Regions from separate parts of the Streptomyces sp. NPDC001492 genome, predicted to be linked through region 1. Evidence: riboswitches for the same ligand, from Rfam matches in the RefSeq annotation. Region 1 holds a riboswitch; each other region holds the start of a gene.
The links. A riboswitch is a leader RNA that binds a small molecule or an ion and turns the genes downstream of it on or off. The one in region 1 is predicted to bind cyclic di-AMP.
Positions count from the first base shown of each region.

Region 1 (10,236 bases):
CAGTCACAGGACCAGGGGGGTCAGGCCGACGCTTCCGTCAGGCGGGCGACCTCGGTGTCCGTGAGCGTCAGCTCGCCCACCGCGAGCAGTGCCGGGAGCTGCTCCACCGTCCGCGCGGAGGCGATCGGGGCGGCGACCGTCGGCTGGGCCGCGAGCCAGGCCAGGGCCACCGTGGCGACCGGGGCGTCGTGGGCCTGGGCGATCTCGTCGAGGGCGGTCAGGACCCGCTGCCCCCGCTCGGACTCCAGGTGCTTGGCCGCGCCGCCCGCCCGCGGGCTGTCGACCGTCGTGCCGGGCCGGTACTTGCCGGTGAGGAAGCCGGAGGCGAGGGAGAAGTACGGGACGGCGGCCAGACCGTAGCGCGCGGCCAGGTCCTGCAGCTCGCCCTCGTACGTGTCGCGCGAGACCAGGTTGTAGTGCGGCTGCAGGGCCACGTACTTGGCCAGGCCCTCGCGGTCGGAGAACTCCAGGGAGGCGCGGAGCCGGTCGGGCGAGATGTTGGACGCGGCGATGTGCCGGACCTTGCCGGCCTGCACCAGCTCGTCGAGGGCGCCGACGATCTCCTCGACCGGCACCTCGGGCTTGTCGAAGTGGGTGTAGTAGAGGTCGATGTAGTCGGTGCCGAGGCGGCGCAGGGAGGCCTCGGCCGCGGCCTTGATGTTGGCCGCGGACAGGCCCTGGAACTCGGGGTGCTGGCTGACCTTGGTGGCGATGACCACGTCGTCGCGGTTGCCGCGCGCCCTGACCCACTTGCCGATGATCGTCTCGGACTCACCGCCCTGGTTGCCCTCGGCCCACGACGAATAGGAGTCGGCGGTGTCGACGAAGTTGCCGCCGGCGGCCGTGTAGGCGTCGAGCACGGCGAAGGAGGTGGCCTCGTCGGCGGTCCAGCCGAAGACGTTGCCGCCGAGGGAGAGCGGGAAGACCTCGAGGCCGGAGGAGCCCAGCTTGCGCAGAGAAGGAGAAGTCATGCCAGACGTCAACGTCCGCCCCGGAGGCCGGTCTTCCGCAGCGGGCGCAAAGATCCCGTAAACAAGCGGACTACGGCACTCCGGGTACGGACGGAGAACGTACCGGTGTCAGGGGTTGAGGCCCTTGCTGCGCAGCCACGTCATCGGGTCGATGCCGGTGTCCTGGCCGTCGGGGTGGACCTCGAGGTGCAGGTGCGGGCCGGTCACGTTGCCGGTGGCGCCGATGCGGCCGATGACGTCACCCGTGCCGACCTTCTGGCCGACGCTGACGCTGATCGACGACTGGTGGCAGAACCAGAGCTCCGTGCCGTCGTCGAGGGTGAGGATCGTGCGGTAGCCGTACGAGCCCGCCCAGCCGGCCTGGGTGATGGTGCCGGAGTGGATGGCCTTGATGAGCGTGCCCGTGGGGGCGGCGAAGTCGAGGCCCGTGTGGTAGCCGGAGGACCACATGGAGCCGGCCTGACCGAAGGTGCCGGTGATCGTGTACGACACGACCGGCAGCTTGAACTGCTTGGCCAGCTCGGCGAGCTTCGCGGCCTCGGCGGCCTTCTTGGCGGCCGCCTCCGCCTTCTCCTTCGCGGCGGCGGCCTTGGCCGCGGCCTCCTTCTCGGCCTTGGCGGCGGCGTCGTCGACCTGCTGGGCGAGGGCCGCCTCGGTGGCCGCCTGGCTCTTGCTGTCGATCTGGACCTGCTGCGACTCGGCCTGCGCCATGATCCGGTCGCGCAGCGCCTCACCGGCGCCCTGCGCGGTGCCTGCGGACGTGGTGGCGACATCGCTGAGCGCGGTCGCGGAGCCCTTGGGGGCGTCGGAGCCGCCGTCGAAGACATGGCCCACGGAGGCGAGATCGGGCATGGAGATCGACACCGGCGGCTTGCCGGTGTTGGCGCTGGCCATGCCGCCCGCGCCGACGGCGGCTATGACGCCGACGCCGAGGACCGTGGAGCTGCGGGCGAGTCCCCCGCCGCGCTGCTTGGCGACGCGGTGCCGGCCGCGTACCGGGGCGAGGGAGTCCTCGGTGGGATTCCACTCCTCCCAGGGGCCCTCGTCGGTGCGTCGGACGGCGAAGCCGAAGGGCTCGGTGCTCGGCACGAACGGGGCTTGTGGGGCAGGCGGGTTGGACGCCACGTGGGCGTGCTCCTTTCCTTCCTTCTCGCCTACCGGGTTAGCTGACGGGTTCGGAGCAGGAAGGTCTCCTACGCGCGTATACCTGCCGTGCTGCCACGGCTGTATCAGCGCGATTCACCCCAGGGTGGTGGTTCCCCGGTTCCCTTGCGGGATTCGGCGCGTGCGCACGGAGCCGCCTCTTGTGACGGCTGGGACGACCGCGCTGCGTTATCGAACGTTAATAGACCCGGGGTGCCGATTCCAAGGTGTTCCGCTTGATCATTAACCTTTCCGACCTGGACGTACGGCGCATGAACGGCGAAAAACGGGCGAGTTGACCGCACCTCAGAAACCCCACAAGTATTGACCGTATGTCAGTTGTTATGCGGAGTGGGTTCACCTGATCACACCCGGTCACCTACGGGAAGGAAGTGTGAAGACGGTCAGGGCCGTCGTACGGCGAGCAGCGCCATGTCGTCCGCCATGGCCTCACCGGCGTATCTGCGCACCTCCCGCGCGAGGGTGACGAGCAGCGCCGCGGGGTCGTGGAAGACCCGGCCGGCGAGCCGTTCCGCGGGCTCGAAGAACACCCCCTGCTCGTCCCGCGCCTCCGACAGCCCGTCGGTGTACAGCAGCAGCGTGGCCCCACTGCGGAACGCGGTCTCCTCGGCGCGGTCGGGCCAACTCCCGAGCCCGCCCATGCCGAGCGGCAGGGCGGGCTCGCGGGCGTGCAGGGTGCGCACGGTGCCGTCCGGGCACAGCAGCAGCGGGGGCGGATGGCCGCGGGTGACGATGCGTACGACGCCTTCGCCGTGCGGGAGTTCGGCGAGCACGGCGGTCGTGAACCCCTCGAACAGCTCGATCCCCGCCCGCCGCGTCGCCTCGCGCTCCAGCGCCCGGTCCAGCCGCTGCGCGACCGCCTCCAGCGTGGCCTCCTGCTCGGCGGCCTCCCGGAAGGCCCCGATGACCACGGCCACGGCGGCCACCGCCCCCATTCCCTTTCCGCGTACGTCGCCCACGACCAGCCGTACGCCGTGCGGGCTGTCCTGCACGGCGTACAGGTCGCCGCCGATGGACGCGTCCGCCTGCGCGGCCTCGTACCGTGCCGCGATCGCGAACCCGCCGATCCGCTCGGCGGGCTCGGGCAGCACGGCGCGCTGGGCGGCCTCGGCGATCTCGCGCTGCGAGGCGAGCTCCTCGCGGCTGCGGCGGACGAGGAGGTTGATGAGGACGGCCAGCACGGAGACCGTCGACACGGTGGCCAGCTCGGTCACCGCCTCGACCTGGAGGAGGATGCCCACCTCGGCGTGGATCGCGGTGACGACCAGGACGGTCGCGACGCCGGTGAGGACCGTCCCCCGGCGCGAGTAGAGCGGGGCGGCGACCAGGGGTGCGGCCGTGAAGAGGGGGCCCGCCGTGAACCGCGACGGGGTGAGGTAGTCGTAGCAGGTCCCGCCGACGATCAGCAGCGCCGGGAGCAGCCGCACGAAGGTGCGTGCGTATGAGATCGGCCCCTCGTGCTCCACCCCTCAAGGTTTCCCGGGACGGCGGCGCGGGGCGAGCCGGATGGCCCGACCGGGGGAAACACTCAGGGCCGGAGTCCAGTGACTGGACTCCGGCCCTGAGCCTTGAGTAGCGGGGACAGGATTTGAACCTGCGACCTCTGGGTTATGAGCCCAGCGAGCTACCGAGCTGCTCCACCCCGCGTCGTTGTGTAACCAGCATACGCCATCCGCGGGGCTGTCTGCGCCAGGGTTTACGTCCGCCCTGGTTCACCTGTGTTTTTTGGGGTGCGCGGGGCCTGCGTCAGGCGGCCGGGTTGTCCGCGTGGGTGAGCGTCTCCCAGGAGACGAAGAGGTCGTCGGTGCCGGCCGGGCGGGTCTGCTCGACCAGCTTGTGGGCGGCCGGGACGGGGGTGCCGAGCCGGTTCTCCAGATGGTTGAGGACGACCTCCAGGTCGGGACCCATGTTCCCGACGACCCTGCCGCCGCACAGCCACCGCGGGGGCTTCTCCCCCATCTCGTAGCGGGCGTGGAAGTCGAGGGCCGCCTTCAGCCGGTCCTTGACGTCGTCGTACAGGTCCACGCCCTGGTGCCAGGCGGTCTCGGCGATGTGCGCGGTGGCGGCGAGGGAGTAGCCGACGTGCTTGAAGTTGCGGCAGGTCTCCTGCGCGATCCCGTCCTCGAACTTCGTCTCCTTGAACCAGTACGTCTCCAGCTTCTGCACGGTGTTGGCGTCGGAGCCGGCCGGGGTGAGCGGGATCTTGCCGTCCTTGCGCAGGTAGAAGTAGTCGGGCACCAGGCCGCGGAAGCGTTTGACGGCGGCGTCGAAGGTCTTGTGGTCGTCGGTGAAGACGGCGATCCCGATGGCGGCGTCGGTCATCGCGAGGTCCCAGTTGCCGTTGTAGTCGGGGAGGTCCCTGGTGACCTCGGGAAGGTAGGCGGTGCGCAGCATGGCCGCGAACCGCCGTACGCGGTCGGCGGGCCAGCCGGCGCCCGGTGCGTACCGGACGATCTCCGCGGCCCGCGCCCAGGTCGACCCGGCCCAGGAGGACTGCAGCTGGGCGTCCTGCGCCGTGTGCCGCTTCAGCTGCGCCGACCAGGCGTCCATGATCTCCCGCGCCTTGAGGGCGTGCTGTCGCTCGCCGGTGACGCTGTACAGGAGGGCCTGCGTGTAGGCGGCGATGGCGTCCTGCCGCTCCTCCAGACAGCCCTTCGCGCCCTTGCCGCCCCAGGGACAGTTGACGACCGCGGTCGGCTGGGCCGTGTACTTGTACGAGCCGTACTTGCTGTCCCGCATGTCGAGGAACGCCTGGAGCCAGGGCTGCTTGCCCGCGATGACGTTCTTGCGTACGACGTCCAGCTGGGCCTGGCTGACGAGGACACCGGGGTGGGTGAACGATGTGCCCGGGGGCAGCGCCCTCGCCATGGTGCGGGTGCCCGGGTCGGTGCCGCAGGAGGCGACGAGCGCCGTCAGCAGGAGGACGAGGAGAACTGCCGCCGCACGTCTGGGAACTGACCTCACTGGCTCTACCTCCGCGATCGCCTCCGGCCGGTACGGTCAGGGTCGCCCTCCCGGAGGTCGGGCGCAGGATCTGTTGGGCCGATCGGCCGGTGCGCGGTGGTTGTGGCGGGCGGTGCTGGGGGCTGCCGCCCCCAGACCCCCGCTCTGCGGCCTGAACGGCCTCGTCCTCACACGCCGGACGGGCTGGAAGATGCCGACCGGCGGCGAAATGTCACCCCAACAAATGATCGTTCGGCGCCTTTGCCCGCCCCGCGTGCTCCTCCAGTACGACCACCTCGACCCCCCGCCCCGCCAGCAGCCCGCTCCCGTCCGCCCCCGCGACGAACGTGTCCGGCTCGCGCCAGGCCGTGACCACCCGGCGTACCCCCGCGTCGAGGATCAGCCGTGCGCAGGGCTTGGGGCGGGAGGCGCGGTGGGCGCAGGGTTCCAGGCTGCTGTAGACCGTCGCCGTCGCCAGCCTCGGGTCGGCCGGGTCCAGCTTGGCCAGGGCCGCCTCCTCGGCGTGGACGACCGGGTCGTCTCCCTCGCGGGAGTGACCGCGGGCGAGTTCCGTGCCGTCGGCGGCGACGATCACCGCGCCGACGCTGAAGGCCGTGCGCGAGGGCGGGCACTCGGCCGCAAGCTCGCAGGCGAGGGCCAGCCAGTGGTGGTCGGCGGCGGTGGGGAGCGGGCCGGTGCCGGGGGCCGTGGGCTCGTAGCGCATGAGGACCACGTCCTCGATACGGCGGGTTTCCGTGAGGCGCAGGCGGCCGGACTGGTAGGCGCCGGGGCCGAAGAGGCGGGGCGCGTCCGGGTCGCCCACGAAGAGGGGGGCCAGGACCAGCTGGAGTTCGTCGGCGAGGCCCTGCTGGAGGAGCTGGGTGTGGATCGTGCCGCCGCCCTCGACCATCAGGCGCCGCACACCGCGTACCGCGTGCAGATGCTCCAGGAGGCGGCGCCAGTCGAGGTCGGCGCCGAGCGGGACGACGTCGGCGGCGATGCCCAGGGCGCGGGCGCGCTCGGCGCCCTTGTCGGTCGTGAAGACGAGCTTTTCGCCGCCCGTGTGCCAGAAATGGGCGTCCGGGTCCAGGTCGCCGGAGCCGCTGACCGTGACCTTGAGCGGGTACTCCGGCTGTCCGGCGGCCACGCGGGCGGCACGGCGCTCGGGCGAGTTGACCAGCAGACGGGGGTTGTCGGCGCGGATCGTGCCGGCGCCGACGAGGATCGCGTCGACGGAGGCACGGACCTCGTCCACGCGGTCGAAGTCCGCCGGGCTGGAGAGCAGGAGGCGCTCGGGGCCGGTGTCGTCGAGGTAGCCGTCGAGGGAGACGGCGGCGGACAGCAGGACGTACGGGTACGGCATCGGACGTTCTCACTCTCGGCGGCGGACGGGCTGGGACGACGGCTGCGATCGGGACGCTTGGTTAAAGTTTGAAACAAACCTACACTGGTCACATGACGACTCGCTGGCTCACGGAGAAGGAGCAGCGCGCCTGGCGCGCGTACATCGCGGCGACGCACCTCCTGGAGGACGCCATCGACCGGCAGCTCCAGCAGGACGCCGGCATGCCGCATCTGTACTACTCCATCCTGGCCAACCTCTCCGAGGCGCCCGACGGCAGGCTGCGCATGACCGATCTCGCGGAGCGGGCGAAGATCACACGCAGCCGGCTGACGTATGCCGTGACCCGGCTGGAGAAGGACGGTCTGATCCGGCGCGAGGACTGCCAGTGGGACAAGCGCAGCAGCTTCGCCATGCTCACCGACGAGGGGATGGCCGTGCTGGAGCGGACGGCGCCCGGACATGTGGAGACCGTGCGTTCGCTGCTCTTCGACCAGCTGACCCCGCAGCAGGTCGAGCAGGTGGAGGAGATCTTCTCGGGAGTGGTGCAGGCGCTGGAGCGGGAGGAGGAGCGCCCGACCTCGGATGAGGTTCCCTGGCGCCGCCGCTCCTCCGGTCCGTGTTCCTGAGACGGCCCGGAAACCCGACGTATCCCGAAAAGCTGTTGCTTCAAATTTAAAGCATGGGGTAGGGTTCCCGACCATGCAGCTGCTTCAAAACTGAAGCAGATATGGACGACACCGGAGACCCGCATGCCCGACTTCCCCGCCGCCACCCCGCGCTCCCGCGTCCGGGTCCCGCTGCGCTTCCAGGACGGCTACAGCGTCGACGCCGAACTGGTCACCTTCCACGGTCTGGCCGACGGCCAGGAGCACGTGGCCGTCGTCCTGGGCGACCCGGCTCCCGGTACAACGCCGCTGGTCCGCCTGCATTCCGAGTGCCTGACCGGCGACGTGTTCGGCTCGGCCCGCTGCGACTGCGGTCCGCAGCTGCGGGAGGCGGTCGAGCGGATCGCGGACCGCGGCGGTGTGCTGCTCTACCTGCGCCAGGAGGGGCGCGGCATCGGCCTGTACAACAAGCTGGACGCCTACGCCCTCCAGGACCAGGGCCTCGACACGTACGAGGCGAACGCGGCCCTGGGGCTGCCCGAGGACGACCGCGACTACACGGCGGCGGCGCAGATGCTGGGGGCCCTGGGCATCGACAGCCTGGACCTGCTGTCCAACAACCCCGACAAGGCCGGTCAGCTCCGCGATCTGGGCATCGATGTCCACGACCGCGTCCCCACGGGCGTCTTCACCACCGCCCACAACGTCCGCTACCTGCGTGCGAAGGTCCTCCAGACCCAGCACACGCTGCCGCTCGCGGAGCTGAGCGCGGGCTGACCCGGCCCGGCTCGGGTCGGTTCAGGCCGGTTCGGGCCAATGACGGCCGCGCTCCCGTCGCCCTACGCAGCCCCGGCCGCCCGAGCCGTCAACAGCCGCAGCACCTCGGCGAGTTGGTGGCGCACCTCCGGATCGGCGGCGACCCCGTCCGCGCCGACCGCCTCCCGAGTCACCGGGATCCGCACGCAGGCCGGCTCCACGATGTCGGCGCCGGTGTAGCCGAGCACCGTCCGCAGCGTGGCCTCCGCGCCCCGGCCACGCCCCGGCGCGGCCGGGGCGCGGAGGCCACCGGCTTGTCGCAGATCTCGGTGCCGCCGACCGTCCAGTCGAGCAGGTTCTTGAACGCCCCCGGCAGGGTCCCCGCGTACTCCGGAGTGCAGACCAGCACCCCGGCCGCCCCCTCGATCGCCGCCCGCAGCCCGGCCACCGCCTCCGGCAACGGGTCCACGTCGTCATCGGGGTTGAAGTGCGGAAGGCCCGCCAGACCGTCGTAGAGCACGGCCCGCACCGGCACCGACGGCGCCACGGCCCGCGCGGTGCGCAACACGGCCTCGTTGGTGGAGCCCACCCGCAGACTCCCGGACAGCAACAGGATCACCGGCACCGTGGACATCGGCCCAACTTACTGCGGGCCGCGCCCTCTTCCGGCGCGCCACAACCGCTTCTCCGCCCTCTCACCCCTATCTTCAACCCCAACATGTTGTGGCCGACGGCGAGTTGGTGCCCACAGATTGTGTACAAGGGCGTAACCCGCCGGAATTGAGCCACGCAGGTCCGGGACAGCGCAGAGCGACGACGAGTGAGGGCGTTCATGACGGAGCGATTCGGGGACCGTACGACACGGGCGGCAGGCGAGACGCGGGCGGCGGCCCGGCCCGCCGTACCGCGCCCCGCGAGGCGTATGCGGTCGACGACCCGGTCATTCAGCGTCGGCGAGGGCAAGGGGTACCTCACCGTCGCGCACGCGCCCGACGGCCGCGTGGCCGGGGTGATGGTCCGCATGGCCAAGCAGGGCTCCACACTCGCGGGCATGATGGACGCCTTCTCCTCGACCGTCACCCGGGGGCTGCAGCACGGCGTCCCGCTCGACATCCTCGTGGCGGACTACGTCGGGACCCGCTTCGAACCCTCCGGCCTCACCAACGACCCGGACATCAAGCAGGCCGGCTCCGTCATGGACTACGTCGGCCGCCGCCTCGCCCTCGACCACCTGCCCTACGAGATCCGGGCCGGCCTCGGCATCCTCACCGCCGCGGAACGCACCGCGAAACAGACCCTCGACGGTGTCGGCGACGCCGTGTGGACCGATCTCGTGGGCCTGTCCATGTCCGCACCGATGGTGGGGCGGCCGCGCCGCGGCTGAGGACCGTACGAAAAAACGACACGGCGCGCGGACAACCGCAAGATCCCAAATGACTACTATCAGTGCATATATTGTCACAATACGTAGTCAGCCAGGGCGTCGCGCCCGGGTAAGAAAGGGTCTAACCATGCGCAAGTTCCAGCGCGTTGCCGTCGTAGCCGCAGCGATCGCGGGCCTGTCCGCCTTCGGCGCCGGTGTCAGCTTCGCCCACGACCACGGCCACGAGGACGAGGGGGTCACCGCCGTCGCCAACTCCCAGTCCAACGCCGTGGCCTACGACGACGACAGCCACAGCGGGCGCCACGGCAGCCCGGACGCAGCCCCCGCCTTCACGACGGGGAGTGACTTCAGCCTCGGGAACGTCACTCCGCCGGCAGCCAAGTAACGAACCCCCGCCCAGCAGGCCACGGTGAACGGCCACGGCCTGCTGGGCGCTCACCCAGCAGGCCGTTCATCCGGCAGCAGCCGGCCGCGGCTTACTTGCCGAAGGCGTTGCTGCAGCCCATGTCCGAACCCTCGGTGGTGCTCTGCGCCCCCGTGTTGCCCTCGCCGTTGAGCGCGTTGCCCAACAGGCCGTTGATGAGGCCGACCTCACCGAGGACGCTGATGTTCAGGTCGTGCGACCTGCAGGTGGTGCTCTGCTGGACACCGACGCCACCGTCGGCGTGGGCGCCGCCGGCGCTCAGAAGCCCGACAGTCCCGAGGGCGGCGACCAGGACGGCGGCCTTGCGAAGCTTGTGCATGTCATCTCCGGTGGAGCGAAGTGGATGCGACCTGTGACAGATCAACTCCTTGTTGCCACCGGAGATTAGTGGTAAATACCCCAAAACGGACGGCAGCGCGCCAGGTGTCGTGATCTCGCATGTGTTCTCGCGGCGAAAACCCCGCGGCCGGCGTCAGACGACCCGGAGAGTCGCCCGTGGTCGGAGGGGCCGCCGAGGTGCGCCCGACCTTGATCCCGAACGTGCCCGGCTCGACGACCATGCGCAGTTCACCGTCCACCAGCGTGAGGTCCCGGCTCGGCGTGACGCCGAAGGAGACGGTGACCCGCTGCCTGGCTCCCCATGG
Region 1 is NZ_JBSFHW010000041.1:20,911-31,146, forward strand. Features, by position in the region: gene ACWC1K_RS38070 (aldo/keto reductase) at 21-971, opposite strand; gene ACWC1K_RS38075 (M23 family metallopeptidase) at 1,080-2,096, opposite strand; cyclic di-AMP (ydaO/yuaA leader) riboswitch at 2,108-2,265, opposite strand; gene ACWC1K_RS38080 (PP2C family protein-serine/threonine phosphatase) at 2,519-3,601, opposite strand; tRNA gene ACWC1K_RS38085 (tRNA-Met) at 3,709-3,782, opposite strand; gene ACWC1K_RS38090 (alginate lyase family protein) at 3,882-5,003, opposite strand; gene ACWC1K_RS38095 (dihydrofolate reductase family protein) at 5,311-6,441, opposite strand; gene ACWC1K_RS38100 (MarR family winged helix-turn-helix transcriptional regulator) at 6,534-7,049, shown strand; gene ACWC1K_RS38105 (GTP cyclohydrolase II) at 7,173-7,805, shown strand; gene ACWC1K_RS38110 (hypothetical protein) at 7,868-7,990, opposite strand; gene ACWC1K_RS38115 (NADPH-dependent FMN reductase) at 7,975-8,418, opposite strand; gene ACWC1K_RS38120 (TSCPD domain-containing protein) at 8,617-9,168, shown strand; gene ACWC1K_RS38125 (hypothetical protein) at 9,296-9,553, shown strand; gene ACWC1K_RS38130 (hypothetical protein) at 9,645-9,911, opposite strand.

Region 2 (10,236 bases), on a different contig from region 1:
CCCAGGGACAGCGCCCACGGGCGCGTGGCCACGGTCGCCGACCCCGAGGGCGCCCGCTTCTCCCTGATCGAGAGCCCTCAGTGAGCACCGGGCAGTCCGTCTAGGTCTGCGACACCGGCAGCACGTCCGGGGACAGCGCCGCCGAGCCGGACGTCGTCGCCGTCATACGGCGGCGGTGGTGGCGGCGGCACAGGACCTCGTAGCCGACGGCCTCCGGCTGGTTGACGTCGCCGACGACGACCTGTGCGCCCTCGACGACCATGGCGCCGCCCACCGTCCTGGCGTTGTGCGTGGCGCGAGCGCCGCACCAGCACAGGGCCTCCACCTGCAGGACCTCGACGCGGTCGGCCAGCTCGACCAGGCGCTGGGAGCCGGGGAACAGCTTGGTGCGGAAGTCGGTCGTGATGCCGAAGGCGTAGACGTCGAGGCCCAGGTCGTCGACCACGCGCGCGAGTTGGTCTATCTGCTCCGGTGCCAGGAACTGCGCCTCGTCCGCGATGACGTAGTCCGCGCGGCCGCCCTGCGAGAGGTGGTCGACGAGGTAGGCGTACAGGTCCTGTCCGTCCTCGACCTCCACCGCGTCCGTGACCAGGCCGAGGCGGGAGGAGAGCTTGCCCTCGCCCGCGCGGTCGTCACGGGTGAAGATCATCCCTGCCAGGCCGCGTGCCGAGCGGTTGTGCTCGATCTGCAGAGCCAGCGTGGACTTCCCGCAGTCCATGGTTCCGGAGAAGAACACCAGCTCGGGCATGGGGAGTTGAGCACCTTTCGGTGGAGGGGATCGGAGGGTGGGCCTCAGGAGCGTACTTCGAGCAGGGGGACCAGCTGCTCGGCAGGGGTCATCGAGCCGTGGTTGCCGACCATCGCCGACTCCTTGGACTCCCGCTCGGAGGCGATGATCAGGACGTCGTCACGGGCGGCCGCGACCACGTCGCCGATGCGCGCGTACACACGCTCGTCGATGTGCGGGCCGAACCAGCCCGCCGCGATCGCCTCGTCCCGCGAGGCCACCCAGAACTGCTCGCCGAGCACCTCGCGCCAGACGGTGAGTACGTCGTTCTCGGCGCCCGGGACCGCGTACACGTGCCGGGCGCGGCCCTCGCCGCCCAGCAGGGCGACACCGGCGCGCAGTTCCCAGTCCTCGTCGAAGTCGATGCGGTGCTCTTCGTCGAAGGGGACGTCGACCATGCCGTGGTCGGCGGTGACGTACAGCGCGGTGCGCGGCGGCAGTTGCTCGGCGAGGCGCTGGACGAGGCGGTCGACGTGCATGAGCTGGCCGCGCCAGGTGTCCGACGCGACGCCGTAGCGGTGGCCCGCGCCGTCCAGCTCGGCGTAGTACGTGTAGACCAGGGAGCGGTCTCCGGCGGCCAGTTGCCCGGCCGCGAGGTCCATGCGGTCCTCGCCGGACAGCCGTCCGTGGAACGTTCCGCCACTGAGGGCGACCTGGGTCAGCGGGGTGTTCTGGAACGTCGGTGACGTCACCTGTGCCGCGTGCACCCCGGCCTGCTCGGCCAGCTGGAAGACCGTGGGATACGGCTGCCAGGCGCGCGGCGACGTCCACGGCCGCCAGCGCAGCTGGTTCATCAGCTCACCGGTCTCCGGGTTGCGCACGGTGTAGCCGGGCAGGCCGTGCGCACCGGGCGGCAGACCGGTACCGACGGAGGCGAGGGAGGTCGCGGTGGTCGCCGGATAACCGGCGGTCAGGGGGCGACCGGTGCCACCGCGCGAGCTGCCGAGGAGCGAGGTCATGAAGGGGGCCTCGTCCGGGTGCGCCTGCAGCTGCTCCCAGCCGAGTCCGTCGATCAGGAACACGCAGTTCCGGTCGGCGGGGGTCAGCTCGGTGATCGCGGCGGTCATGCCCGGTACGGCCATGCCGGCGGCCAGTGTGGGCAGCAGGTCGGCGAGGGAGCCGCTGCCGTACTCCGGCGGCGGCGCGGAGTCGACGGCGAGGGGTTCCGGGTGGGTGTCCCAGGGAGCGGACTGCGACATCAGCGGGTGGGGTCCGCGGTGGCCTCGGAGAGCGCCTGGGCGAAGGCGAGCGCCTGGCGGACGGTCTCCGGCCCGTCGCCGGCCTCGCTGACGCGCAGGCTGAGGTCGTCCGCCGTCGAGTTGCCCGTGTACCCGTGGTCGGCCTCGCAGTTGGGGTCGCCGCAGGCCGCGGGTTCGAGGTCGATGCGGGAGACCGCGCCCCAGCCGATGGTGAGGACGACCTCGCGGGGCAGGGTGCCCGGCTGGTACTGCTCCGGATTGGCGACCACCCGGCTGACCACGACCGAGGAGATCCGGCCGAGCTTCACGGACTCCGTCGACGTCGTGGCGTAGGGCGTCGGTGAGGTGGTGTCCGCGGCCTGCTCGTCGGTGTGGCTGACGATGAAGCGGTTGCCGGTGAGGACGAGCACCGTGACGTGCCTGCGCACCTCGTTCGCGTCGAACGTGGTCTCCTGGTGGACCAGGAACGACCGGATGGGCTCGCCGCCCACGGCGGCCTCCACCGCCTCGGCCACGAGGGCCGGGTAGTAGCCGCTGCGCTCGATCGCCGCGCGCAGCCCCTGGGTCGTCGTACTGGTCTTGGCCATGACGTCCATCCTACGGGGGTGCACTGACTGCGAGGCACCGGTCAGCGCTGTCCCGGCGGACGTCTCAGTAGACGGGAAGGGTGCGCGGCCCGAGGTCGTCGCGGGCCGGTGGCGGCGCGAGGCGGACGGAGGCGCCGAGGACGGTCAGACCACGGGGGGCGACGACGACCGGCTCCAGGGTCACGGCGACGACCTCGGGGTGGTCGTCGACCAGCCGGGACACCCTCAGCAGCAGCTCTTCCAGTGCGGGGGTGTCGACCGGGGTCGAGCCACGCCAGCCGAACAGGAGCGGCGCCGTCCGGATCGACCGGACCAGCGAGGCCGCCTCCCGGTCGGTGACCGGGACCAGACGGTGCTCCATGTCGCCGAGCAGCTGGGAGGCGGCTCCGGCGAGCCCGAAGGACAGGACGGCCCCGGCCGCCGGGTCGATGACGGCCCGTACCACCGTGTCCACGCCGCGTGGCGCCATCGCCTGCACGACCGGCCTGAGCTCCTCCGGCTTTCCGAACAGCTCCGTCAACTCGGCGTACGCCCGGCGCAGTTGCTCCTCGTCCGCGAGATCCAGGCGTACACCGCCCAGGTCGGCGCGGTGGCGCAGGTGCGGGGCGGTGGCCTTGAGGGCGACGGGGTAGCCGAGGGTCTCGGCGGCCCGGACGGCGTCGTCCGGGGTGAAGGCGGGCACCGCCCTGCGCACGGGGATGCCGTACTGCCCGAGCAGCTCGCAGGTCTCCTCGGTGCCGAGCGTGAGCCCCTGCCCGCGCGCCAGCATCCCGCCGATGAGCCGGGCGGCCCCCTTCTCGTCGATGTTTTCGAACTCGGGCACCTTGCCGGGGTCGGTGCTGTCGCGGCGCCACTGGGCGTACTTCACGGCTTCCCCGAGGGCGCGGACGGCGCGCTCGGCGGCGGGGTAGGCGGGGATGAGGCGGGAGCAGGTGGCGGGGGCCGCGGGTTCCTGGGCCCGTACCGGAGGGGGGAGTTGCTGTGAGGGGCGCAACCGGCGGGTGGCGGTCGCCGCGGTGTCCGGCTGCGGTGCGGTGCTGGTCGCGGCCGACAGGGCCTCCGCGAGGCCGCCGAGCTCCACGTGCACCACCAGTACCGGCTTGCCCGGAACGGACTCGGCGGCCGATCGCAGCGCCTCCGCCAGCTCGGCATCCCCCGGTGACTCCTCGCCGATCGCCGGGATCGCGGTCACCACGACCGCATCGCACGAGTCGTCCCCCAGGGCCCGCAGCAGAGCCTGGTGGAAGTCCTCCGCCGAGGCCCCGGTGGTGAGGTCCAGCGGCCTCAGCGGCCTGAGCCCCTCGGAGACGCATGCGTCGTACGTGAGCAGCCCCAGGGACTCGGAGTTCCCCAGGATCGCCACCCTCGGGCCGGCCGGCAGGGGCTGCCGTGCGAGCAGCAGGCCCGCGTCGACCAGCTCGGTGATCGTGTCCACGCGGATCAGGCCGGCCTGTCTGAGCAGGGCGGACACCGTCGCGTGCGGCAGCCGTGTGGCCCGTACGGCGTGTCCCTGGGGGGCGGATCCGGCGCTTTGGACCACGACCAGGGGCTTGGCGGCGGCCGTGCGGCGGGCGAGACGGGTGAACTTGCGGGGGTTGCCGATGGACTCCAGATACATGAGCACGACATCGGTGTCCGGGTCGTCGTACCAGTACTGGATCAGGTCGTTTCCGGAGACGTCCGCGCGGTTGCCGGACGACACGAAGGTGGACACACCCGTGACCCCGGTGACGCCGCCGCCGCGGCGCTGCAGCCGGGACAGCAGCGCGATGCCGATGGCGCCGGACTGGGCGAACAGGCCGATCCGGCCGGGGCGGGGCATCTCGGGGGCGAGGGAGGCGTTCAGCCGTACCTCGGAGGACGTGTTGATGATCCCGAAGGCGTTCGGCCCGATGATCCGCATGCCGTACGTGCGCGCGTGCCGCACGAGTTCGCGCTGGCGCTCGCGCCCTTCGGGCCCGCTCTCGGCGTACCCGGCCGAGACGACGACGAGTCCCTGCACACCGTGCTCGCCGCACTCGGTGACGGCCTCGGGGACGTGCTCGGCCGGCACGGCGACGACCGCGAGGTCGACGGGTCCGTCGATGTCGCGGACAGTGCGGTGGGCGGGGACGCCGTCGAGTTCCTTGACGTCTTCGGGGAGCGCCTTGTTCACGGCGTACAGCGACCCGGTGAAGCCGGCGTCCCGGATGTTGTCGAGGATGCTGCGGCCCACACCTCCGGGGCTGCGGCCCGCGCCGACGACGGCGACGGAGCCGGGCACGAGCAGCCGCCGTACCGACCGCGCCTCGGCACGCTGCTCACGCGCGCGCTGGACGGCGAGGGAGCGGTCGGTGGGTTCGAGGTCGAACCCCAGGCGTACGACGCCGTCCTCGAAGCTGCGCTTCTGGGTGTACCCGGCGTCCGTGAACACCTTGATCATCTTGTTGTTGGCGGGCAGCACCTCGGCGGCGAAGCGGCGGATGCCGCGCTCCCGGGCGACCGCGCCGATGTGTTCGAGGAGGGCGGAGGCGACCCCGCGCCCCTGGTGGGCGTCCTGGACGAGGAAGGCGACCTCGGCCTCGTCGGCCGGAGCCGACGCGGGCATGCCGTCGGCACCAATGCGGTCATAGCGTACGGTGGCGATGAACTCGCCGCCGACCGTGGCCGCGAGTCCCACCCGGTCCACAAAGTCGTGGTGCGTGAAGCGGTGGACGTCCTTGGCGGACAGACGAGGGTAGGGCGCGAAGAAGCGGTAGTACTTCGACTCGTCCGAAACCTGCTCGTAGAAGCTGACCAGGCGCTCGGCGTCATCAACGGTGATGGGGCGGATGCGCGCGGTGCCGCCGTCGCGCAGCACCACGTCGGCCTCCCAGTGGGCGGGGTACTCGTGCCGGTCCGGCGAGGTCTGCATGGGCCCCAGAGTACGGCTCGCGTCCGACAACGGCGCGAGGCAGTCTGTGGAGAACACGGCAGTCCGCAGAGAAGAGAACAAGGACGGAAGTCGGGCCGAGGCCGCGGCCCGACCGCCCACCCCGGACGGAACACAGAACCGCTCCGGAGACGCTTCACGTGTGGGAAACTGGTCTAGACAACCCTGAGACACTGAAGGGCAGCATCACATGGCTGAGCGCCGCGTCAACGTCGGCTGGGCCGAGGGCCTTCACGCCCGCCCCGCTTCCATCTTCGTCCGGGCCGCCACGGCCGCAGGTATCCCGGTGACGATCGCCAAGGCCGACGGCAACCCCGTCAACGCGGCCTCCATGCTGGCCGTTCTCGGCCTGGGCGCCCAGGGCGGCGAGGAGATCGTCCTCGCCTCCGAGGCCGAGGGTGCCGACGTCGCCCTCGACCGGCTGGCGAAGCTGGTCTCCGAGGGTCTCGAGGAACTCCCCGAGACCGTCTGATCACGGCACCACAGAAGGGCTCGTCCGAATTGCCGGGCGAGCCCTTCGCATTTCCCGCACCTAGGTGGTGCAATTTCCGGTCGCGGGCAGCAGAAATAATGCCCCGCGAATTGTTCTCTCTTTGTATACGGCGCCCGTGTTAATGCCGCAGGCCCGACATGTTTACGGCATGTTGCGAGTTCCTCACACCGTTCGCCCGCTCCGGGCCGCCGAACCGCAGCCGGTGCACCGCGCTCGAGCGCTCGGTATGCAGGGTGGTCACCGCCCGCGCGCGCTCGCTGTCGCCACGGGCCACGGCGTCGACGATCGCGCCGTGCTCCGCCCAGGACTCCACGGGGTTGGCGGGTGCCTCCACGGCGTACATCCAGGCGATCTTGTGGCGCAGCTGGGTCAGCATCGACGCCAGCGCGGGGCTGCCGGAGGCCTGGGCGAGCGTCTCGTGGAACCAGCCTCCCAGGGAGCGCAGATCCTCACTGTTGCCCCTCCTGGCCCGCTCCTGGCCCAGTCTGACCAGGCCGCGCAGCACCTTGAGATGGGCGTCGGTGCGCCGCTGGGCGGCCCGGGAGGCGCCGAGCGGCTCCAGGAGCATGCGCATCTCCAGCAGGTCGGCGGCCTCCTGCTCGGTCGGTTCCGCGACGCACGCGCCCGCGTGCCGCCGGGTCACCACGAAGCCCTCGGCCTCCAGGGTGCGCAGGGCCTCGCGCACGGGGACACGCGAGACTCCGTAGCGGCGCGCGAGGAGTTCCTCGGTGAGCCGGCTGCCACGCTCGTAGACACCGGCGACGATGTCGTCCCGGATCGCCGTGCACACCGAGTGCGCCGGAATACGCATGACCGACCTCCGACTTAATCCCCGTGAAACGTCGATGATTGACGTGTATCGGTGACTCTATTGCACGGAGCCGGAATTTCCGACGGCGGGCCGGAATCCATGGATATTTTTTGGACAGCGGGGCGGCAGAAACACCGAAAGCCCCGGCTCGGGAGCCGGGGCCTCAAGAGGGGTCTTGCGACCTGTCGTCAGACGTTCACGCCGTGCGAGCGCAGGTAGGCGACGGGGTCGATGTCCGAGCCGTACTCGGGGGTCGTACGGGCCTCGAAGTGCAGATGCGGTCCGGTGGTGTTGCCGGTCGCGCCGGAGAGGCCTATCTGCTGGCCCGGGGTGACCGTCTGGCCCACCGAGACGCCTATGGACGACAGATGGCCGTACTGGGTGTACGTGCCGTCCTGCATCTTGATCACGATCTGGTTGCCGTAGGCGCCGCCCCAGCCCGTCTGGACGACGGTGCCGGAGCCGACCGCGTGGACGGCCGTGCCGCTCGCGGCGTGGAAGTCGATGCCGGTGTGGCTGCCGGAGGACCACAGGGAGCTGCTGGCCCGGTAGCCGGTGGAGACGTACGAGTTCGAGATCGGCGCCACGAAGGTGTTGAGGCGCTTGCGCTCGGCCTCGCGCGCGGCGCGCTCCTTGGCCTCGCGCTCCTGCTTGGCCTTGGCGGCGGCCTTCTGGCGTGCCGCCTCCTGGGCCGCCTTCTTGAGCGCGGCCTCCTCGGCGGCCTGCTTCTGGGCGTCGGCCTGGGCGTCGATCCTGTCGGCGATCGTGTCGCCGATGGCGATGACGGGGGTGAGGCCGGTCTGCTCGACGGAGGTGTCGGCGGCGAGCGCGGGGGCTGCCAGGGTGCCGATGACGCCGGTGGTGGCGAGGGCCGCGACCCCGGCGGCGCGGGTGGTGGTGCGGTGCATCCGTGTGGGGCGACGGTGCTTCCCGGTGGCGCGCGTGAACGCCATGTGGTGGCTGGTCCTTTCCTTCCCTCTCGCCTACCGGGTTAGCTGACGGGTTCGGAGCAGGAAGGTCTCCTACGGACCCCCTCGCTGCACGCGCGGGCGTCCGATTCACCCCAGGGACTGCGGTGGGTCCCCGGCTCCCCTGGCTCGCGCCGTACGGGGACTCGGCGATGGCTGTCCGGTGCCGCGGGTGCGGCGCGGTGCCTGACGGACAGCCCGGAAGACGCTAAGCGGGAGCACTTTCAATCCCCAAACGGATCACGCCTTTTGTAGCGCATGCCACAGGGCAGACAGGCAACCTCTCCCGCAATCCGGACATTAGGGGGCCCTGGTGACGCATCAGTCACCAGGGCCCCTACGCGCGCGTGCCGCTGAGGCAGCCTCTACTCGGCTGTCACGACGGTGACTTCGCCGATCCCGAGGGCCTCGACGGGCTCCTTGATCTGGGCCGCGTCACCGACGAGAACCGTCACCAGACGGTCCACCGGGAAGGCGTTCACGGCCGCCGCGGTGGCCTCCACGGTGCCGGTCTCGGCGAGCTGCCGGTACAGCGTCGCCTGGTAGTTGTCGGGCAGGTGCTGCTCGACCTGGTCGGCCAGCGTGCTGGCCACGGCCGCCGCGGTCTCGTACTTCAGCGGAGCCACACCGACGAGGTTCTGTACGGCGACGTCTCGCTCGGCGTCGGTGAGCCCGCCCTCGGCGAGCGTGCGCAGCACCGTCCACAGGTCCTGGAGCGCCGGGCCGGTGTTCGGGGTGTCGACGGAGCCGCTGATGGCGAGCATCGCGGCACCGGAGCCGTCCGGGGCGGACCTGAGGACCTGGCTGAACGCGCGCACACCGTAGGTGTAGCCCTTCTCCTCGCGCAGGACGCGGTCCAGGCGGGAGGTGAGGGTGCCACCGAGGCAGTACGTGCCGAGCACCTGGGCGGGCCACACGCGGTCGTGCCGGTCGGCGCCGACGCGGCCGATGAGCAACTGCGTCTGTACGGCGCCCGGACGGTCGACGATGATCACGCGCCCGGTGTCGTCGGCGGTCACCGGCGGCACGGGGCGGGGTTCGGCCTTGGTGCCCGTCCAGGCTCCCAGGGTGTCGCCGAGCAGGGCGTCCAGCTCGATGCCGGAGAGGTCGCCGACGACCACCGCGGTGGCGGTGGCGGGCCGGACATGGCGGTCGTAGAAGGCGCGTACGGCCGCCGCGTCGATCTTCTCGACCGTCTCCTCGGTGCCCTGGCGCGGGCGCGACATGCGCGAGGTCGCCGGGAACAGCTCCTTGGAGAGCTCCTTGGCGGCACGGCGCGAGGGGTTGGCCAGCTCGTGCGGGATCTCGTCCAGGCGGTTGCGGACCAGCCGCTCGACCTCGCTGTCGGCGAACGCGGGCGCCCTGAGGGCGTCGGCGAGCAGACCGAGCGCCTTGGCGAGACGGGAGGCCGGGACCTCCAGGCTCAGTCGTACGCCCGGGTGGTCGGCGTGCGAGTCGAGGGTGGCTCCGCAGCGCTCCAGCTCGGCGGCGAACTCCTCGGCGGAGTGCTTGTCGGTGCCCTCGGAGAAGGCCCGCGCCATGATCGTGGCGACGCCTTCGAAACCGGCCGGCTCGGCCTCCAGGGGCGCCTCGAGGAGCACCTCGACGGCGACGACCTGCTGGCCGGGGCGGTGGCAGCGCAGGACGGTCAGGCCGTTGTCGAGCGCGCCGCGCTCGGGGGACGGGAACGCCCACGGCTTGGCCTCGCCCGCCCGGGGCTGCGGGTGGAACTGCATCGTGGCGAGCTCGGTCACTTGGCCGCCTCCTCGTTCTGGTCGGTGGCTTCCACCGTGGCTTCGGACTCGGGGTCTTCGGGGAAGTCCTCGTCCTGGGTGTGCTCCGCGGACTCGGGCGAGAGCGGCTCGTAGACGAGCACCGCGCGGTTGTCGGGCCGCAGGCGTGCCTTGGCGACCTCCTGGACCTCCTTGGCCGTCACCTCCAGGACGCGCTGGACGGCGGTGAGGGCGAGCTGCGGGTCGCCGAACAGGACGGCGAACCGGCACAGTTCGTCGGCGCGGCCCGCGACCGTGCCGAGCCGGTCCAGCCACTCGCGCTCCAGCTGGGCCTGGGCGCGCTCCATTTCCTCGGCCGTGGGGCCCTCGGCGGCGAACCGGGCGAGTTCCTCGTCGATGGCGGCCTCGATGACCGGCACCTCGACGTCACCGGAGGTCTTCACGTCCAGCCAGCCCAGGGAGGGCGCTCCGGCCAGCCGCAGCAGACCGAATCCGGCCGCGACGGCCGTACGGTCGCGCCGTACCAGCCGGTTGTAGAGGCGGGAGGACTCGCCGCCGCCGAGGACGGTGAGCGCCAGGTCGGCGGCGTCCGCCTCGCGCGTGCCGTCCTGCGGCAGCCGGTAGGCCGCCATCAGGGCGCGCGCCGGGACCTCCTCCTCGATGACCTCGCGCAGCTCCTCACCGATGATCTCGGGCAGCGTGCCGTCGCGGGGCTCCGGCTTCCCGTCGTGCGGGGCGATGGATCCG
Region 2 is NZ_JBSFHW010000017.1:44,240-54,475, forward strand. Features, by position in the region: gene ACWC1K_RS22145 (VOC family protein) at 1-84, shown strand, start outside; gene ACWC1K_RS22150 (thymidine kinase) at 101-748, opposite strand; gene ACWC1K_RS22155 (alkaline phosphatase family protein) at 793-1,986, opposite strand; gene ACWC1K_RS22160 (DUF5998 family protein) at 1,986-2,582, opposite strand; gene ACWC1K_RS22165 (bifunctional acetate--CoA ligase family protein/GNAT family N-acetyltransferase) at 2,638-5,466, opposite strand; gene ACWC1K_RS22170 (HPr family phosphocarrier protein) at 5,675-5,956, shown strand; gene ACWC1K_RS22175 (GntR family transcriptional regulator) at 6,096-6,788, opposite strand; gene ACWC1K_RS22180 (M23 family metallopeptidase) at 6,977-7,741, opposite strand; cyclic di-AMP (ydaO/yuaA leader) riboswitch at 7,754-7,918, opposite strand; gene ACWC1K_RS22185 (M16 family metallopeptidase) at 8,122-9,510, opposite strand; gene ACWC1K_RS22190 (M16 family metallopeptidase) at 9,507-10,236, opposite strand, start outside.
Region 2: another riboswitch for cyclic di-AMP. It lies ahead of ACWC1K_RS22180 (M23 family metallopeptidase); the one in region 1 lies ahead of ACWC1K_RS38075 (M23 family metallopeptidase).

Region 3 (10,236 bases), on a different contig from region 1:
CGCGGCCAGGAAGAGCACCGACAGCCACGGCGAGCCGGAGAAGGTGTCGAGGACCGAGCGCGGCACCGCCACGTTGAAGGTGGCCGCGGCCATGGCGCCCAGCACCAGGAAGCCCCCGGCGTGCAGGAAGTCGTGCTGGAAGCCGAGGCGGAACTCCCTCCAGCGGCTGTGCCCCGAGCGGTGGCCCGCAGGGCGGACTGCCGGTCGCAGCCACTCCTCGCGTCCCAGCCAGAGCCACAGCCAGCCCATCGCGGCCGCGGTGACGAGCGAGGCCAGCAGCCGGGCGGCGACCATGGCCGGGTTTCCCGGGAAGGCGACGGCCGTGGCGGTCAGCACGATCGGGTTGATGGCGGGGGCGGAGAGGAGGAAGGCGAACGCGGCGGACGGAGTGACACCGCGGCGGATCAGGCTGTTCGCGACCGGCACCGAGGCGCACTCGCAGCCCGGCAGGACGACGCCCGCGACGCCGGCCACCGGGACGGCGAGTGCGGGCCTGCGGGGCAGGATCCGGGTGAACAGGTCGGCCGGGACGAACGCGTTGATCGCCCCCGACAGGACCGTGCCCAGGAGCAGGAAGGGCAGCGCCTGGACGGTGATGGCCAGACAGACCGTGCGCCAGGCCGCGACGGCGGGCTGGTTCAGCCATCCGACGCCGGTGAGGGAGAGGATCGCCACCGAGCCGGCGGCGGTGACGATGACGAGGGGCAGGGACCGCCCGGTGACACGGCGCCCCTGATGGCCGGCCGGCGCGACGAGCGCCGCTTGCTCCGCCACACCAACCAGTTCATCCGTTTTATTCATATTTACTCCGGATGTCGGATGTCGTGGCGAAGATATGCCAGGATCACTCCCCTCACCGTGCGCACACGCCGCCGCGGGCGGATGAATGAACGGGACCGGCCAGAACCGGGCGGCACCCCGCAGGCTCTGACCGGCCTCGGAGGCATGCCGACCGCGCTCACCCGACCGCGACGTGATCGTTCGGGCAGGGGCGCTCGACCCCCGTCCCCGGCGACTCCGCCCGCCGTACCTGAAGGAGGGGCCGGGCGGTCGCCCGCTTGCGGCCGCGTTCATGGAGCAGCGCCAGGACGATCGCGGTGCCGACCGCGATCAGGTGCTCGCGACCGGCCAGATTGGGTACGGCGATCGACTCCCACACCATCGACCCGCCGGTGAGGGCGAACACGACGGGAGCGCGCCTGACGACGGCGAGATAGGTGAAGAGGCCCACGACGGCGGCAGAGGGTCCGGTGTCCAGCACCTGCCCGATCCCGGGCGGCAGCCCCAGCCCGCCCCAGCCCGGGCCCAGCGCGAGCATCACGCGCACCATGAGGGTGCCGGCAAGGGTGGTCGCGTAGGAGATGACGAGCGTTGCGGCCCGGCCGAGCGTCAGCTCGGCGAGGGCGAACGCGAGGAACAGGCTCGTGATCCCGCCCCACACGGGCAGATCCAGGGCCGGGACATACAGCGACACCGGCGTCCGCAGCAGGGCCAGCCACAACGGCAGGTCGCCCCTGACGCCGCCGAGCAGCCGCACCACCACCGCACCGGCCGGCCGCTGTGCCAGGGCATGGAAGAAGATGACGCCGAAGGCGGCCAGGAACGCCAGGAACAGTGCGGGCAGCCCACGACGTCTGAGCTGCCGCACCGGATCGACGACGATGGCCTGCCACTCGCCGCGCAGCGTGCGCCCGACGAACGCCGCCACCCGCCACGGCCCACCGCGTGACGGACGGTATCCACGGCCGGCCGGGTCGTCCCACGGTCCGTGGGCAGGCAGCCGGTCCGCGGCGGCGCCCGCGCGCCGCACCCCCTTGCGAAGCAAAACTCCCCCGCCTCCCGTCCATCGCCCCACCGGATGGTCGGAACGGGGCGAGGCCACCCCGGGGGAGGCTAGGCCCGGCGGCGGGGCTTCCTTCGCTTGGCGCCCTGGGAGACGTCGGAACCGGCCCTCGGGTTGCGCCCCGCCGACTTCCCGGCCGTCTTCCCCGCTGCCGGCTTGCGCCGGGTACCGGCCGAGCCGCCCGCCTTGCCCTTCGTTTCCGGTGCCGGCGCCTTGCGGCCGCGGGAGCTGTTGACGGTGCGGCCGCGGACGATTCCGATGAAGTCCTCGACCAGGTCCGTGGTCGCCTCCTCGGGCCACGCCAGGGCGACGCTCGACTCGGGGGCGTCCACCAGCGGCCGGTACGTGAGGTCCTTGCGGTGGTACAGACGGGCCAGCGACTGGGGGACGACCAGGAGGCCGACGCCCGCCGCGACGAGTTCCATGGCGTCCTCGGTGGTGGCGGGGCGCTCGAAGGCGGGCTCGCCCGGCGGCCGGTCCCAGTCGAAGACGTCGTCGAGGGGGTGGAAGAGGACCTCGTCCGCGAGGTCCGCCACGGTCACCTCGTCCGCCGCCGTGATCACGTGGTCCTTGGGGACGACGACGACCGTCGTCTCGGTGTAGAGGGGGATCGCGCTGAAGAACGTACGGTCGACCGGCAGCCGTACGAGTCCCGCGTCGGCCCCGCCGGCCCGCAGCACGCCGGATGCCTCGGCGGCCGGTACGGCGAGGAGGCTCAGCGGGATGTCGGGCAGGCGCTCGTTCCAGATCCGCGCCCACTTGGCGGGCGTCGCCCCCGGGACGTACGCGAGCCGGAACGCCTGGGATTCCTCGGAGCCTGTCACCAGGCCAGGCTACCGGCCGTGGTCGGAGGTCTCGAACACGCTCGATACCCTGGAGGGCATGAACTCGCACCAGAGCACCCAGACGATGAAGCCCGCGACCGCGGCGAAGAAGCTGGGTGTGTACCTCGATGCCACCCCCGCCGAGTTCCGGGAGGGTGTCGTCTCACGAGCCGAGCTCGACCAGCTCCAGGCCGAGCCACCCGAGTGGCTGCGCGAGCTGCGAGCGAACGGCCCGCACCCCCGTCCGGTGGTCGCGGCGAAGCTGGGTGTCTCCATCGCGGGTCTGGCCCGCGGCGGGATCACCGAGGCACTCACCACCGAGCAGATCGAGACCCTGAAGCAGGAACAGCCCGAGTGGCTGCAGAAGGAGCGCGCCACCCAGGCCGAGGTCCGCAAGGAGGCGGCGCGCATCAAGAAGCGCAACGCCGAGCGCGAGGAGCGCGGCGACGGTCCGCGGCCCTGACACGGCCTGTTCGCGACGGACGGTTGCCGTCCGGATCCACTGCGTGCACAACGCACGGATCTGACGGCCCGTCACGATGAAGGTCACAAAAGCGTATCGGACATTCCGGCCTTCAACCTTCACACGAGCCGCACAAGTTGGCTAGCGTGGCATCAGGCCGCACGAGTTCCTCCGGCGAACCCCGCCGGGACGCGCGGCCTCCGCCGAATCCGGTGCGCCCCCGTGGCAGCCGGAACCGGGGACCCAACCGAACCACGGGGTGAATCGGCCCAACTGCCCGCCCGGGCAGGGGCCGTAGGGCATGCCTTCCGGAACCGACCGCCCGAACCCGACAGCTAACTCGGTAGGCGGAGTACGGAAGGAGTACGGCTCCCATGGCGCCGGATCGACCATCGCGCACCGGAGGCATCGGCCTTCCCGGTATGCGCAATTCCGCTCTCGCGACCGCCGCCCTCACCTCGGTGGCGCTGTTCTCGCAGACCGCCGACGCCGCACCGACCACGGGTGACGAGGGCCCCAGCCGCGAGGCCGTCCGGCAGCGGGTGAGCAGCCTCTACGACCAGGCCGAGTCCGACACCGGCAACTTCAACTTCACCCGCGCCCAGTTGATGGGAGCACGGCCGCCCGCCGCCCCGCCCCGCGACCGCGGCCGCTCGGATCCGGCACTCGACTCGGTGTCCCGGCGGTGGTTCGAGGGAGCGCGTGCGTCCCTGGGCCCGACGGTTCCCGCGGTGCTGCCGGCCGACCGTACGCCGGCCCGAGGGGCGGAGCCCCGGCCCGCGCGTCCGGCGGACAGCCGCAGCGCCGCCGATGGGCCGGGGGCGAGCGTCCGGCCCGTGGCCGAGCTGCCCTCCGCGGAGTCCCGCAGGCCGGTGGCCGAGCTGACCGCCGGCCCCACGGCCGCGCTGCCCGCCATTCCGCAGCCCCGCCAGGAGGCCGCTCCCGCCCTGCCCGCGGCGGCCCCCGAGTCGAAGCAGTCCTCCCTGCGCAGGTCCAAGGAGCAGAACCAGCGCAAGATCGCGGCGGCCAGCGAGCTGCTGTACCGGTACACCGCCCGGCAGACCTCCGCGCCGCGCCCGGCCGCCCAGGCCCTGCCGTCCCAGCAGCCCTGGCAGGACCAGGGGGACCAGACCCACCGGGCGAACGAGGAGGCGTGGCGGCTGCAGCAGCCGACGGTCCTCGACACGGGCGTGACCCCGGCCGTCGGGCAGCTCATGCAGCCGTCCGTGCTCGACACCGGCATGTACCCGACCGGTGAGCAGCTCATGCAGCCGTCCGTGCTCGACACCGGCGTACCCGCGGTCGAGGAGCGGATCATGCAGCCGTCCGTGCTCGACACGGGCGTCACCCCGGCCGCGGACTGGCGTGCGCAGCCTTCTGCGCTCGACACCGGCACACCCACGGCCGAGGAGTGGCGCACCCAGCCGTCCGTCCTCGACACCGGCGTCACCCCCGCCGCGGACTGGCGTGCGCAGCCTTCTGCGCTCGACACCGGCACACCCACGGCCGAGGAGTGGCGCACCCAGCCGTCCGTCCTCGACACCGGCGGCATACCCCAGGCCGGGGGTTGGACCATGCAGCCGTCCGTGCTCGAGACGGGCGTGCCCGCCGCCGGCAGCTCAGCCGTCACCAAGGCCGACAGGGCGATCGACTTCGCCCGTGCCCAGATCGGCAGGCCGTGCCTGTGGGGTGCGGTCGGGCCGGAGTCGTACGACAACGCCGGACTCACCCAGGCCGCCTGGCGGGCCGCCGGGGTCACCCTGCCACGCACCACCTACGAGCAGGCGAGCGCCGGCACGGTGATTCCCCTCGCCGAGAGCCGCCCCGGAGACCTGATCTTCTTCAACGACAACTTCAGCCACGTCGGCATCTGCACCGGCAACGGCCTGATGATTCACGCGCCCGGCCCGGGCGCGGTCATCCGCGAGGACTCGGTCCACTACGCCGGTGAAGCCGCGGTCCGTATCGCCGTACGTCCCGCGTGAGGTCAGGAACGCCGGTCGGGGCGTGACACCGACAGCTCGATCAACAGCGAGGCCGCCGACGGAAGTCGGCGGCCTCCTTGTTGTTCCTCACACGTACGGAGATTCCGGTGGACGGGGGCCTCACCCCGCACGGTGGCGTCAAGTCGATCTCGGATGCGATGCGTGCGAACCCGCCCGTGCCGGAGTGAGCCGTGCGGGGCCGCCGGTCCCCCGCGCCGGCGGCCCCGCACGGCGTGGGGGACCGATGGCCGCCCCAGGCCCTGTCGCCGGGACTCCCCCGCTGCGGCTGCCGTGGCGCCGATGTGCTGGAGTGTCCGAGAACGTCGTTGTTGCTCGAGGGTGCTCGCATGCAGTGTCGGGCAGCGGACGGCGTCGCCGGTATGGGTACAACTGCGTACGCGGCGCACGAGCGGAGAAGAACGTGGCACAGGTGCCGGGCGGGGCCCACGAACGCATGCTGTCGGTGGCCGTCGCCGCCCTCAACGAGCGCGAGCCGGATCGGCTGTGGCCGCTGCTGGCGAGCGCCCTGCCCGGCCTGTGCGGCGGCGAGACCCTGATCTACAAGCTCGACGACTGGAACGAGGCCCGGGGCACGGTCGGCATGCCGTCCGAGGTCGCCGTCGCGTTCGACGGGCTCGGCAAGGAGGATCTGGGCCTGCTGCGGGCGGGTTTTCCGTTCGCGGACCACTACGCGGCCGGGCCGGACCGGACTCCCCGCACGGCGCGCGAGGCGGCCGGTGCCGCATGGTCCGCGAGCCCGACCGCGCGGCTGATCGGCGACATCATGGACGCGGACCACGTGCTGGCCGTACCCCTGCCGCAGACGACGACGCCGATCACGGGTTGCATGATCTACCGCTCCGGTACGGACTTCACCGACGACCACGTCCGCGTGGCCCGGCAGTTGCAGCCGCTGCTGGCGGCGGTGGAGCAGCAGCGGCAGCTCCTGGAGCGCTGGCAGCGGACGGCGGCCCCGGACACCGCCGACGGACCGGCCGCGGACTGCCCGCTCACCCCCCGGGAGACGACCGTCCTGCTGCTGCTCACGGACGCGCTGACGGCGGCCGCGATCGGCCGGCGGCTCGGCATCTCGGACCGTACGGTCCACAAGCACGTCGAGAAGATCTACCGCAAGCTGGGCACCCGCGACCGCATCAGCACGGTCCTGCGGGCGCAGCAGCTCGGGTTGGTGCCCACGCCGTGACCCCAGGTCGCGCAGCAGGGCGATCTCGGCCCCGTGGTGCAGGACCTCCTGGTTGACCCACCACACGATGTCGGCGAAACGCTCTTCCGCGTCGCTGCCGTGCGGATACATGCAGTGGCCGACCGTGTCGAGTGCCGCGTCCCCGCTGACGAGGTAGTCGTCCCGGCTGAGGCTGTGGCCGCCTGCCGTGTGGTCGGCGCGGAGGGTCAGCATCTCGCCGAGGTGGCTCGGCCGCCGTGCGAGGGCGGTGGCTGGCGGTGGCCAGGGGTGCGGGTAGGGCGCGGCGTCGCGTCCCCGGTCCCCGTCTGCGGGGCCGGCCAGCAGGGTGGCGCGCGGTCCGGGCCCGTGTGCCCGTCGCCGTACCGACCAGCAGTCCGGCACCGGCTCCCAGACACACGGCGCAGGCATGAACCGACGGGTTAGCCTGGCACGACCGGCGCACACCCCGCCTCTCCTTTTCCAGGGGCAGGTCTTTTCCGGCGAACGGGTTCCCGACGACAGGGAGTCGGCCATGAAGCCGAACCGCTCCATCCCCTCCGCGACCGTCATCCCCGTGCTGATCTACCCCGATGTCCGCGCGGCGGTCGCCTGGCTCGGTGCGGCCTTCGGGTTCGTGGAACGGGTACGGATCGGCGAGGACCACCGCGCGCAGCTCGGCTTCGGCGACGGCGCCGTGATCGTCGGGGACACCCACAAGGACCGCCGCCCCCCGCGCCCCGGCGAGGTCACGCACTCGGTGACGGTGCGCGTCGATGACGTCCGTGCCCACTGCGAACGGGCCCGGGCGCACGGCGCACGCATCGTCATGGAACCGACCGACTTCGCGTACGGGGAACGCCAGTACACGGCCGAGGACCTCGCGGGCCATCAGTGGACGTTCTCGGAGACCCTTGCGGACATCGCGCCGGAGGAGTGGGGCGGGCAGACGGTCTCGGTGGGCTGAGGAGCGTCAGCCCGGGCCGGGTCCCGTCCCGCCCTTGAGCCGTTCCAGGTCGGAGGGGCGGACCTGGATGACGACCAGGGCGATCAGCGCGGCGACGACGGTGAAGATCGCCGCCATGATGAAGGCCGCCGAGATGCCGGACGTGAGCACGTGGTCGGACCAGGGGCTCGGGAGCTGACCGGTGTGCTTGAAGCGCAGGCGTTCGGCCGGGGTGGCCTGGGCCAGGAAGCGCGGTATCTGCTTGTGGGCCTCGTTGGTGCTGGCGGTGCCGAACATGGTGACCAGGATGGACAGGCCGAGTGAACCACCCACCTGCTGGGTGGCGTTGAGGAGTCCGGAGGCCGCGCCGGTCTCCTGGACGGGGACGTTGGAGAGCGCCATGAGGGTGAGCGAGACGAACTCCATGCCCATGCCCAGGCTGAAGACGAGGATCGGCCCGAGAATGCTGCCCGCATAGGTGGAGTGGACGTCGGTCAGGGTGAGCCAGGCCAGGCCGGCCGCCGCGAGGATCGCTCCCACCACCATGAACGGCTTGGGGCCGAAGGTGGGCAGGAACCGCGAGGCCAGCCCGGCACCGAAGGCGATGACCGCACTGACCGGAAGGAAGGCGAACCCGGTGGCCAGTGGGCTGAAGCCCAGCACGTTCTGCACGAAGAGCGTGAGGAAGAAGAACATGCCGAAGATCGCGGCGGCGAGGCTGAGCATGATGCCGTAGGTGCCGGCGCGGTTGCGGTCGGCGAACATGTGCAGCGGGGTGATCGGCTGGCTGGAACGACGCTCGATCAGGATGAACGCCGTGAGGACGACGACGGCCGCACCGAACGAGGCCAGCGTGAGCGCGTCCCGCCAGCCGTCCTGCGCCGCTCTGATGAAGCCGTACACCAGCAGCACCATGCCCAGGGTGGACGTCAGCGCGCCGGCGAGATCGAAGTGGCCCGGGTGGCGTTGGGACTCCTTGATCCAGCGTGGCGTGGCGAGGGCGATGAGCACCGCGATGGGGACGTTCACGAAGAGCACCCAGCGCCAGTTCAGCCACTCGACGATGACCCCGCCCGCCAGGAGCCCGATGGCACCGCCGCCCGCCGAGACCCCGGCGAACACCCCGAAGGCCCGGTTGCGTTCCGGCCCCTCGCGGAAGGTCGTGCTGATCAGGGCGAGGGCCGTCGGGGACGCGATGGCGCCGCCGACACCCTGGAGTGCGCGTGCGGCGAGGAGCTGGCCGGAGTTGTGGGCGAGCCCGCCCAGCAGGGAGGCCAGCGCGAACAGCAGCACCCCGAAGACGAACATGCGCCGCCTGCCGAGGATGTCCCCGGTGCGGCCGCCGAGCAGCAGCAGGCCGCCGAAGGTCAGGGTGTATGCGTTGACCACCCAGGACAGGCTGGTGGTGGAGAAGTCCAGCGCGGTCTGGATGTGCGGCAGCGCGATGTTCACGATGGTGATGTCCAGGACCACCATCAGCTGGCAGGACGCGATGACCAGCAGCGCCATGCCGTTTCCGCCGCCGCCCGGTGCACGGGTGGCGGCCTGTGATGCGGAGGTCGGCTGCGGGCTGCTGCTCATGGCGTGTGGCACTTGGCATCAGTGAACGGTTCCGTCCACTGCGTCGTCTACCGTTCGACCGTACGCCCCTGTCGGGACCGTCACCACTTGATTGAGTCGGTGACGGTTTACACCGGTTCACCGGGAGTCGAGCGGCTCACGAGCGGGTCTTGTGGGTCATGGCGAACTCGTCGGCCTCCGGCAGGTCGAACTCGCCGTGGTCGCTGCCCAGTCCCTGCGCCACCAGTGCGGCCGCGGCGCTGCCCAGTACGGCGGCCTCGCGCGGGGTGCGGCCGAGGCTGATGCCGCGTATGAAGCCTGCCGAGAACGCGTCACCGCAGCCGGTGGTGTCGACGACGTCGACCTCGAAGGCGGGGACCGTCTCCGTGCCCTCCGCGGTCACCAGGAGCGCGCCGTCGCCGCCGCGGGTGACCGCGACGAGGCCGGCCCCGGCGGCCAGGAGCTTCTTCGCGCCGGTCACCAGGTCCTGCTCCTCGCTGAAGCCGAGGAGCTGGTCGTCGTTGGGGAGCAGGTAGTCGACATGCGGGAGCAGCGGTTCGATCTGGTCGAAGGTGCCGAGCTCACCGGGGGCGAGGAGGTCCACGGAGGTGACCACGTCGTGTTCCTTGGCGTGCGCCAGGATGCGCGCGGCGACATCGGCTCCGATCAGTTCGGGGCCGCCGAGGTGGAGGTGGCCGGCCTCGGCCACCTCGTCCCAGGGCACGTCGTCGAGGCCGTAGGTGATGTTGGCGCCGAGCAGATGGAGTGAGGGGCGGTCGCCGTTGGGGCGGATGGGCAGGACGCTCGCCGAGGTCGAGGTGTCGGTGCGGCGGACGAGCAGCCCGGTGTCGATGCCTGCCCTGTTGAGGAGCTGGACGAGCAGGTCGCCGGTCGGGTCGGTGCCGATCGCACCGGCGGTGCGTACCGAGGCGCCCAGCTTGGCGAGCGTGAGGGCGGTGCCGCCTGCCGTCCCGGCGGCGGTCATCCGGATGTCGTCGACGAGGGTCGCGCCCTGGCCCTCGGGTATCTCCTCCACCGGCCGTACCAGTACGTCCAGCACGTGCACGCCCATCGTGACGACCTTCATCGCTCTTCCTCCTGAGCCGGTGGTACGGGGTGGGTGGTGCCGTAGTTGCGGGCGATCGCGGCCTCGATGACCGCGAGTTGCTGCTGTTCGTCGAGGACGCGGGGCGGTCCGAGCGCGGCGGCGTGCCGATAGACGCCGCAGGCCCACTCCAGCAGCAGGGCGTGCTCGACGGCCGTGTCGAGGGTCGGCGCGTGGGTGAGGGCGCCGTGGTTGGCCATCAGGGCGGCGCTGCGGCCCTCCAGCGCGGTGAGCACCGACTCGGCGAGTTCGGGGGTGCCGAAGGTGGCGTACGGCGCGACGCGGACGGTGCCGCCGAGAGCGAGCAACTGGTAGTGGACGCAGGGCAGT
Region 3 is NZ_JBSFHW010000009.1:17,181-27,416, reverse strand. Features, by position in the region: gene ACWC1K_RS13910 (permease) at 1-801, opposite strand, end outside; gene ACWC1K_RS13905 (hypothetical protein) at 959-1,708, opposite strand; gene ACWC1K_RS13900 (LysR family substrate-binding domain-containing protein) at 1,894-2,667, opposite strand; gene ACWC1K_RS13895 (DUF5997 family protein) at 2,726-3,130, shown strand; cyclic di-AMP (ydaO/yuaA leader) riboswitch at 3,322-3,496, shown strand; gene ACWC1K_RS13890 (C40 family peptidase) at 3,553-5,115, shown strand; partial or broken gene ACWC1K_RS13885 (3-oxoacyl-ACP reductase) at 5,199-5,303, shown strand; gene ACWC1K_RS13880 (LuxR C-terminal-related transcriptional regulator) at 5,537-6,319, shown strand; partial or broken gene ACWC1K_RS13875 (DinB family protein) at 6,323-6,727, opposite strand; gene ACWC1K_RS13870 (VOC family protein) at 6,831-7,262, shown strand; gene ACWC1K_RS13865 (MFS transporter) at 7,269-8,822, opposite strand; gene ACWC1K_RS13860 (carbohydrate kinase family protein) at 8,959-9,888, opposite strand; gene ACWC1K_RS13855 (class II aldolase/adducin family protein) at 9,885-10,236, opposite strand, start outside.
Region 3: another riboswitch for cyclic di-AMP. It lies ahead of ACWC1K_RS13890 (C40 family peptidase); the one in region 1 lies ahead of ACWC1K_RS38075 (M23 family metallopeptidase).